2 regions of the Mesorhizobium sanjuanii genome follow, and region 2 is predicted to be linked to the other one. Evidence: riboswitches for the same ligand, from Rfam matches in the RefSeq annotation. Region 2 holds a riboswitch; the other holds the start of a gene.
The links. Region 2 has a riboswitch for cobalamin ahead of CN311_RS16730 (DUF1636 family protein). Riboswitches for the same ligand answer to the same signal wherever they lie in the genome.

Region 1 (4,600 bases), on a different contig from region 2:
TGCTGTCCAGCAGCTTCGCGCCCAGTCGTATCGCCTTGCTGGCGCCACGGATCGAACAATGCGTCGATCGACTCCTGGCCGAGATGGCGCAGCGCGGCGGCAGTGCCGATCTGATTTGCGAGTTCGCCGTTCCGCTGCCCACCAACGTGATTGCCGAACTGTTCGGTTTGCCGGACGAACAGCGTGAAGAGATCGTCGCGCTCACCTACAGCCTGGCCAACACCTCCGCCACAGCCGAAGAGGTGCGACAGACGCGGCAGCGCATCCCGGAGTTCTTCCGTCGCCTTATCGCGCTCAAGCGGGGCCAGCTCGGCGATGATCTGGCTTCGGCCCTGATCGTCGCCCGCGACAAAGGCGAGCTCGTTTCCGACACCGAGCTCATCGACATGCTGTTCATGGTGCTCTCTGCGGGCTTCGTGACCACCGCCGGCGTCATCGGCAATGGCGTGCTGGCATTGCTGACGCATCCGCAGCAACTGCACTTGGTGCGCAGCGGCCAAGTTCCGTGGTCACAGGCGATCGAGGAGATCCTGCGCTGGGGCAGCTCAGCGGCCAATCTGCCGTTCCGCTATGCCACCCAGGACGTGGAGATCGACGGATGCATGGTCCGCCGCGGCGATGCCGTCCTGATGGCGTTCCATGCGGCGAACCGGGACGAAAAGGCCTTCGGTCCCGGCGCCGACAGGTTCGATGTCACCCGGCGGCACAACCCGCATTTGTCATTCGGCGAGGGGCCGCATTCCTGCCTGGGCGCTGCGCTGGCGCGCCTGGAATTGCGCTGCGCCTTCCCCGCGCTGTTCGGGCGGCTGGAGGATCTGGCGCTGACCATCGCTGCGGAGGACGTCGTCTACATGCCGTCTTACGTCATTCGCTGCCCGCAGCGTCTGCCGGTCACCTTCCGCGCTTCCATCGCTTAGAGAGTCCGGCATTCACCCCGGATTCGGTGATTCTCGGTTCGCCGGGATGGCTGGTCTCGCACGAGGGGGCGAGCATGCCCGGTTACGCACGATCGTGGCGCCGGCCTTCAGCAACCGCAGGGCGAAGCTGCTCGCGCAGCAGGTCGAGGCGATCGCCGCGCAATTGTTCGAGACGCTGGCGGCCCAGCCCCAGCCCGCCGACCTGAGGCGCCACCTCTCCTTTCCGCTTCCGGCCATGGTCATCAGCGCGCTGGAATGCGCAAGCACGCTGAGCGAAGCCGAGCGGGGTACAAATACTGTGATTCCCGGCGGACCGTGACAACCTGGCCCGACTTTACGCCCTTGAGCCCGGCGACCTCGATCTGATCCGGCGTCGCCGATGGGGACAAGGACCTCTCCGAGCCTGCACTGATGAGAGGCCGCATCGTATGCAGCTTTGGGCGAAAGAGACCGATCAGCACAAGGGCATTATTCGCATCATCACATAAACATCTCGTTATATGTATTGACAAGGAGCGAAGCGGCTGTGATTGTGCGCATGTCGTGGTTCTCCGCGCGGCACTGCCGTAGCGGAGCTAAGAGGGAAGCCGGTGCGATGCCGGCGCTGCCCCCGCAACTGTTAGCGGCGAGCCAAGCCCATTGGTGTCACTGAGGCGAACGGCCTCGGGAAGACGGGCAGAGGCTTTGACCCGCGAGCCAGGAGACCTGCCACGACGAACAACGTCCACGGGCGGGGTGTCTCGGTGGCCGCGGTAGCCCGGCTTCGTGCCGCCTGCTCGCGCGTTCCTTGTCCCCACGCCCCAACCATCGGGGTATGGCATGACTGTCTCTCAACGAATTCCTGTGGCGACGCTCGGCGTGCCGCGTATCGGTCGACGGCGGGAACTGAAATTCGCGCTTGAAAGCTACTGGTCCGGAAAATCTCCCGCTGCCGACCTGCTCGCGATGGCGAAGGCGCTACGCGCCGCTAGCTGGAGGGAGCAGCACGATCGCGGCGTGTCGAAAATCCCCTCCAACGATTTCTCGCTTTATGACCATGTGCTCGACACCGTTGCCATGGTCGGCGCCGTGCCGGCACGATACGCCTGGACTGACTGCGAGGTCCCACTCGATATCTATTTCGCAATGGCGCGCGGCAACCAAGATCAGGCCGCTGATTGCGGACATGCCGGTGACGAGCATGCGGCCAACGGGCATGGCCTTGCCGCGATGGAAATGACCAAATGGTTCGACACCAACTATCACTACATTGTGCCGGAACTTACCGACGATCAGAGCTTTGCCCTCTCGTCGGCGAAACCGGTCGATCATTTCCTCGAGGCCAAGGCGCTCGGCATCCACACGCGCCCGGTCCTGCTTGGACCGGTTACTTTTCTCAAGTTGGCGAAGTCACCTGAGGAAGGTTTCAACCCTATCGCGCTCCTGCCACGGCTGCTGCCCGTCTACGAGGAGCTCCTGCGGAGGCTGAAGCTCGCGGGAGCCGATTGGGTGCAGATCGATGAGCCGGCGCTCGTGGTCGATCTGGTTCCCAATGAACGGGATGCGCTCCAATTCGCCTACTGCCGGCTGTCAAAAGCAGCACCGGAGTTGAAGATCATGGTCGCTACCTATTTCGGATCGCTGGGAGACAATCTCGAGACCGCAATTTCTCTGCCCGTGGCGGGACTGCACGTCGATCTCGTGCGCGCTCCAGAGCAGTTGGAGACCGTCGGCCGGCTCGCGCAGAAGGAACTTGTGCTCTCGCTCGGACTGATCGACGGCCGCAACGTCTGGCGTGCGAACCTGCCTGCCATACTTGACCGCATCAAGCCGATCGTCGCCGGCTGGCCGCTGGACCGCGTGGAGATCGCCCCATCCTGCTCGATGCTGCATGTGCCGATCGACCTGGACATGGAGACGGAACTCGATGCGGATGTGAAGTCGTGGCTCGCCTTCGCGGCGCAAAAGACCGGCGAGCTGGTCGTGCTCGCCCGTGCCCTGGCCGAAGGCCGGGACGCGGTCGCCGCCGAACTGGAGGCGTCGGCTGAGGCTGCCGCCGTTCGCGCGACATCCGCGAAGGTGCATGATCCGCTCGTCGAAGGCCGGGTCGCCAGCATCAAGGTCGGCATGACGCGCCGGAAGAGCGCATTCGCCGTGCGCTCCAAGCTTCAGGCCGACACGTTTGGCTTGCCTTCCTTTCCCACCACGACGATCGGCTCCTTCCCGCAAACAGCCGAGGTTCGCAAGGCGCGGGCAGCCCATGCCAAAGGCGATTTGAGTTACGTCGACTATGAGGCGTTCCTGAAGAAAGAGATAGAAGCCGCCGTTCGCTGGCAAGAAGAGATCGGACTCGACGTGCTGGTCCACGGCGAATTCGAGCGCAACGATATGGTGCAGTATTTCGCTGAGCAGCTCTGCGGCTTCGCCTTCACGCAACACGGGTGGGTGCAGAGCTATGGCTCGCGCTTTGTGCGACCCCCGATCATCATTGGAGATGTGTCGCGACAAAATCCGATGACACTACACTGGTGGCGATATGCCCAGTCGCTGACGCCAAAGCCGATGAAGGGCATGCTTACCGGCCCGGTGACGATCCTCAACTGGTCCTTCGTCCGAGACGATCTTCCGCGCTCAGCCGTCTGCCGCCAGGTCGCGCTCGCCATTCGCGATGAAGCGAGCGACCTCGAAAAGGCCGGCGCCAGGATGATCCAGATCGACGAAGCGGCACTGCGCGAGGGCTTGCCGCTGCGCGAGGCCGACTGGGAGGCCTATCTCGACTGGGCCGTCGAATGCTTCCGGCTGGCTTCAACGGCGGTCGGCGATGCGACCCAGATCCACACCCATATGTGCTACTCCGAGTTCGGCGATATCGTGGACGCGATTGCCGAAATGGATGCCGATGTGATCTCCATTGAAACCTCGCGCTCGCAGATGGAACTGCTCGATACGCTTCGAACCTTCAAGTATCCGAACGGGATCGGTCCTGGCGTCTATGACATTCACTCGCCGCGGGTCCCGGAAGTGGGGGAGATTTCCAACCTCATCATGCTTGCGCGCGAGCGATTGTTGGATGGCCAACTGTGGGTGAATCCCGACTGCGGTCTCAAAACGCGCAGATGGCAGGAGGTCCGCCCTGCCCTGATGAACATGGTGGCTGCGGCACGCGCAATTCGGGAAAAATCGCAGACCGCGTAGGGCTCGCTCACCCTCCCCCGCCGGGGTCGCCGGGGTCGTGTCCCATCAGGTGGTGTAGCTCGGCGGTTACGAAGCCGCTCGCGAGCGCGCCGTTAGTAGCGAGTGAGCGGCGTGTCGGTGGTCATCGGCGCTTTCCGGTAGGGTTTGGTTGTTGACGCCAACCCATTTCGGAAGGACCACCGATGACCGACGACATGATGAACCTGCGCACGCTCGTGGAGAAGACCCCGGATGCCGATCTGCTGCGCGAGATGATCGGCTTTGCCGCCGAGCGGCTTATGGAGCTGGAGGTGGGCGCGGCCACCGACGCCGGCTATGGCGAGAAGACCCCGCTGCGGCTCGCCCAGCGCAATGGGTACCGCGACCGGGACTGGGAGACGCGGGCCGGCACGGTTGAGCTGCGCATCCCGAAGCTCAGGAAGGGAAGCTACTTCCCGGGTTTCCTCGAACCGCGCCGCATGGCCGAGAAGGCGCTGACCGCCGTCATCCAGGAACTTATGTGCAAGGCA
Region 2 (4,600 bases):
CGCGGCAGCGTCGAGCCTTCGATCAGCCGCGGATCCTCGTCGTGGCTCTCGCCGGGCAGCAGCGCCAGCTTGATGCCGCGTGCGCGCGCAATCGTGGCAAGCTGGTCACAGCCATAGCGCCACCAGTCGTAGCCGCCGAGGATGCGGACGAGGATGACCTTGGCGTGGCGGGCGACGCTGTCGATCCAGAGATCGACGGACATCGGATGACGCAGATCGCGAAGCGCCGCCAGCCGCATCGAGGGCAGGCGTGCCGCATCCGCCTTCCAGCCCGCCGCCAGCCCGGCCAGATCGCTGTCGGTGAAGGACAGGGCCACGACATCCGCAGGCGTCTGCCTGAGATCGACAGGCTCGGCGAGATCGTCGAGCGAGGCGGATGTTGTGGTGAGGATGTGCATCGCGGTTTGTGCTTTGCCTCAGCCAGCGAGGATACGTTCGATCGCCGGGCGGTTCAGCCCCTTCAAGCCAATGACGACGAGGCGCGAGCGGCGGTCGTCCTCGGCCGTCCAGGCGCGGTCGTAATAGTGATTGACGCGCGGGCCGACGGCCTGCAGCAGCAGCCGCATCGGTTTGCCGCCGACCTCGACGAAGCCCTTCACGCGCAAAACGTTCTCTTCCTCAGCCGCGGTGGCGACGCGTTTTGCCAGTTCGTCCGGGTTGGAGACGGAGGCGATGTCGATGACGAAGGAGTCAAAATCGTCATGCTCGTGGTCGAGCTCATCGTCGTGATGGGTCTTGCGGTTTTCGATGTCGTCCTCGACGGCGAGGCCGAGACCGAGCAGCACCGAGGGATCGACCTTGCCTTGCGATGTCGGCACGATCTTCACGGCACGCGCGACATGCTCGCCGATGATGGCATTGGCGCGGGCCGAGCCGGCGGCATCCATCAAGTCGCTCTTCGACAATATGATCAGGTCGGCGCAGGCAAGCTGATCCTCGAACACTTCTTCCACAGGATCATCGTGATCGAGCGTCTCGTCCTGAGCGCGCTGCGCCTGCAGGGCGTCCATGTCGTTGGCGACGCGACCTTCGGCCAGCGCCGGGCCGTCGACCACGGCGATGACGCCGTCGACCGTCACCCGGCTTCTCACCGACGGCCACTGGAAGGCCTGGACGAGTGGCTTTGGGAGCGCGAGGCCGGAGGTTTCGATCAGGATATGGTCGACCTTCGGCGTCCGCGACAGGATCTGGTCGAGCGCCGGGACGAAATCGTCGGCGACGGTGCAGCAGATGCAGCCATTGGCCAGCTCGACGATGTTCTCCTCCGGGCAGGTGTCGATGCCGCAACCTTTCAAGATCTCGCCGTCGATGCCGATATCGCCGAATTCGTTGACGATAATGGCGAGCCGCTTGCCTCCGGCGTTTTCAAGCAGATGGCGGATCAGCGTCGTCTTGCCGGCGCCGAGAAAGCCGGTGACGACGGTGCAGGGAACGCGGGAGACGGAACCAGTCATGATCAGTCCTTCAGGAGGTCGAGGGGAGGGATGCGGGCCACGAGGCCGCGCTTCAGGCTGTCGGGGCGACCGCGCCAGGGGATGAGACCGTCGGTCGAGGTGGCGAAGAGCTTCGCGCCGGTGACGAGATCGGCGCCGCTGGTGGGAGTCAGGTCGCCGAAGACGTAGCTCCAGCAGCCGTCACGAAGGATCGCTGCGCTGAGCCGTCGCTTGCAATTGCCGAGGCATTCGACGGTGCGGATGCGGATTTTTTCGCCAGAGGCGGCCTGACGCGTGTCATCGGCGAGCAGCGCGCCGGCGCGGGGATGGGCATCGGAGCCGGCCTCATTGCGACAGGAAGAGCAGACGATGACGGTGACGCCGGCCAGGGAATCGTCCCCGCCGGGCAATATGTCCGCTGTCTCAGCCGAAAAACTGCTGTCGCGTTCCAAATCAGGCTCCTTGCCCGGAAAACCCGCCAGGCGATCGGATTCTTGTCTCTCAGACGGCAGGTCTCCTGGCTCGCGGGTCATCGCCTTTGTGCCGCCTTCCCGGGAACATCCCAGTGGTTTTCGGCCTTGGCTCGTCGCTTACAGTTGCGGGGACAGCCGCGGATTTGAAACCGAGATTTCGCACCGCATTCCCTCTTGGCTCCTCCCTTTGCCGAGAGGAGACCGTCTGAACCGGATTTAGGCTTTTGCGGGCAGCGGTGTCAACGTGAGCTTACGACACTGCGATGTCGACAAGCGCCGGACCCAGATCCCCGGCTGGTGTCACCTCGATGCGTTCGAGGCCAAGCCAGCCCTGCATCTGCTTCAGCTCCTCGACCAGCGCGGCCGGCGTTTCGGCGGGCGCGCTGGGCTCCGCATAGGCGGCATGGACGCGCAGGACGCTTGCCGGGCGGTCGGCCTTGAGGTCGATGCGTGCCACGATCCTGTCGCCAAGCAGGAACGGCAGGACGTAATAGCCGTATTGGCGCTTTTCGGCCGGCGTGTAGATTTCGATGCGGTAGCGGAAGTCGAACAGTCTTTCGGTGCGCGAGCGCTCGAAGACGACCGGATCGAACGGCGCCAGCAAGGCGCGGGCCTCGATTTTTCGCGGCAAGCGGGCGTCCTTATGAAGGTAAGCCGGCTTGCTCCAGCCTTCGACGCGCACCGGCAATAGCTCGCCCGTTTCGACCAGTTCCTCGATCCGACCCTTGATGTCGGCCGGCGACAGGCGGAAATAGTCGCGCAGGTCACCTGCGGTCGCCACGCCATGGGCACGGGCGGAGATGCGCAGCAATTCGCGATGCGCGTCCTCGGCAGTTGGCACTGGCAGGGCGAGCACGGCGGGCGGCAGCACGCGTTCGGGCAGATCATAGAAGCGTTCGAAGCCGCGGCGATGCGCCGTGGTGATGCGGCCGGCCCAGAACAGCCATTCGAAGGCGTGCTTGGCGTGGCTCCAGCCCCACCAGCCGCCCGAGCCTTTCTGGCCCTCCAATGCAGAAGCGGCGATCGGGCCGCGTTCGGCGACCTCGCGGTAGATATCTTCGATATAGGCGGCATGCTCGCGGCCCCATTTGGCGAGGCCCAGATACATTTCGTCGCCGCGCTCGGCCCGCTGCATGCGCCAGCGCATCAGCGGGTATGTCTCGACCGGCAGGAACGAGGCCTCATGCGCCCAATATTCGAACACCGTGCGCTTGCGGGTGACAGCGGCGTTGTCGAGCAGGGACAGGGGGTAGGGACCGAGGCGGGAGTAGAGCGGCATATAGTGGGCGCGCACCACCGCGCTGACGGAATCGATCTGCAGCAGGCCGGTGCGCGCCAGCACGCGAGCCAGGTGGCGGCGGTCCGGCGTGGCGCCCGGCCTCGGATCGGTAAAACCCTGTGCGGCGAGTGCGATGCGCCTGGCCATGCCGAGCGAGATCTTTTCCTTCATGCTGACGGCGCCCTGATGGTGTTCAAGCGAGGCAAGAACCGATGATTCCCGACCATGCTAGCAGGGATTTGGCGGGATATATGTCAGGAGAGAAAAGTGGAGTAAAAAGTGAAGGAAATCAAACAGGAGCGGATCGGACCAGTTTTTCGGGATGTGCCGTCCAGCACCGTGTTTTGAACAAGGTTTGACTTGCTTCGCCGAAAGCGCTGCGCTAACCCTCGCCGCGTTGCAGCATAGAGCCCCTAAAACGGTTCAGTGGTTAAACTGTCACGCTTCCGCAATACGGTTCCGTGCTGTAATCAAAGTGGATTGGCAACGGAAAGCCGCAGCATGAACGCACTTCTGAGTTCGTACCTGCCCATCGTCCTGTTCATCGGCGTGGCACTGGTCGTCGGTCTGGCGCTGATCGTGGCGCCGTTCCTGGTGGCCTACCGCAATCCCGACCCGGAAAAGCTTTCCGCCTACGAATGCGGTTTCAACTCGTTCGACGACGCCCGCATGAAGTTCGACATCCGCTTCTATCTGGTGTCGATCCTGTTCATCATCTTCGACCTGGAAGTGGCCTTCCTGTTTCCGTGGGCGGTGTCGTTCTCCAAGATCGGCATGCTCGGTTTCTGGTCGATGATGGTGTTTTTGGCAGTGCTGACCATCGGCTTTGCCTATGAATGGAAAAAAGGAGCGCTGGAATGGGATTGAACGACAGTTCAGGCACCCTCGTCGCGCCGAGGCCCAAGGGCCTCATCGATCCCAACACCGGCCGGCCGGTGGGGGAGGACGATCCGTTCTTCCTGGAGATCAACAACGAGTTGGCCGACAAGGGTTTCCTCGTCACCTCGACCGAGGCGCTGATCACCTGGGCCCGCAGCGGCTCGCTGATGTTCATGACGTTCGGTCTGGCGTGCTGCGCCGTCGAGATGATCCACACCTCGATGCCGCGCTACGACTCGGAGAGGTTCGGCGTCGCGCCTCGCGCGTCTCCGCGCCAGTCCGACATCATGATCGTCGCCGGCACGCTGACCAACAAGATGGCGCCGGCGCTGCGCAAGGTCTACGACCAGATGCCGGAGCCGCGCTACGTCATCTCGATGGGTTCCTGCGCCAATGGCGGCGGCTACTACCACTATTCCTATTCGGTGGTGCGCGGCTGCGACCGCATCGTGCCGGTCGACATCTATGTGCCCGGCTGTCCGCCGAGCGCCGAAGCGCTGCTCTACGGCATTCTTCTCCTGCAAAAGAAGATCCGC

Region 1: linked by a shared signal. The riboswitch ahead of metE (5-methyltetrahydropteroyltriglutamate--homocysteine S-methyltransferase) and the one ahead of CN311_RS16730 (DUF1636 family protein) in region 2 are both predicted to bind cobalamin.

The regions. Positions count from the first base shown of each region.
Region 1 is NZ_NWQG01000013.1:74,111-78,710, reverse strand. It holds gene CN311_RS03200 (cytochrome P450 family protein) at 1-917, shown strand, start outside; partial or broken gene CN311_RS03195 (cytochrome P450) at 926-1,170, shown strand; cobalamin riboswitch at 1,445-1,644, shown strand; gene metE (5-methyltetrahydropteroyltriglutamate--homocysteine S-methyltransferase) at 1,761-4,091, shown strand; partial or broken gene CN311_RS03185 (IS256 family transposase) at 4,274-4,600, shown strand, end outside.
Region 2 is NZ_NWQG01000103.1:15,939-20,538, reverse strand. It holds partial or broken gene CN311_RS16740 (cobaltochelatase subunit CobN) at 1-398, opposite strand, end outside; gene cobW (cobalamin biosynthesis protein CobW) at 417-1,454, opposite strand; gene CN311_RS16730 (DUF1636 family protein) at 1,457-1,885, opposite strand; cobalamin riboswitch at 1,924-2,127, opposite strand; gene CN311_RS16725 (winged helix-turn-helix domain-containing protein) at 2,157-3,356, opposite strand; gene CN311_RS16720 (NADH-quinone oxidoreductase subunit A) at 3,687-4,052, shown strand; gene CN311_RS16715 (NuoB/complex I 20 kDa subunit family protein) at 4,043-4,600, shown strand, end outside.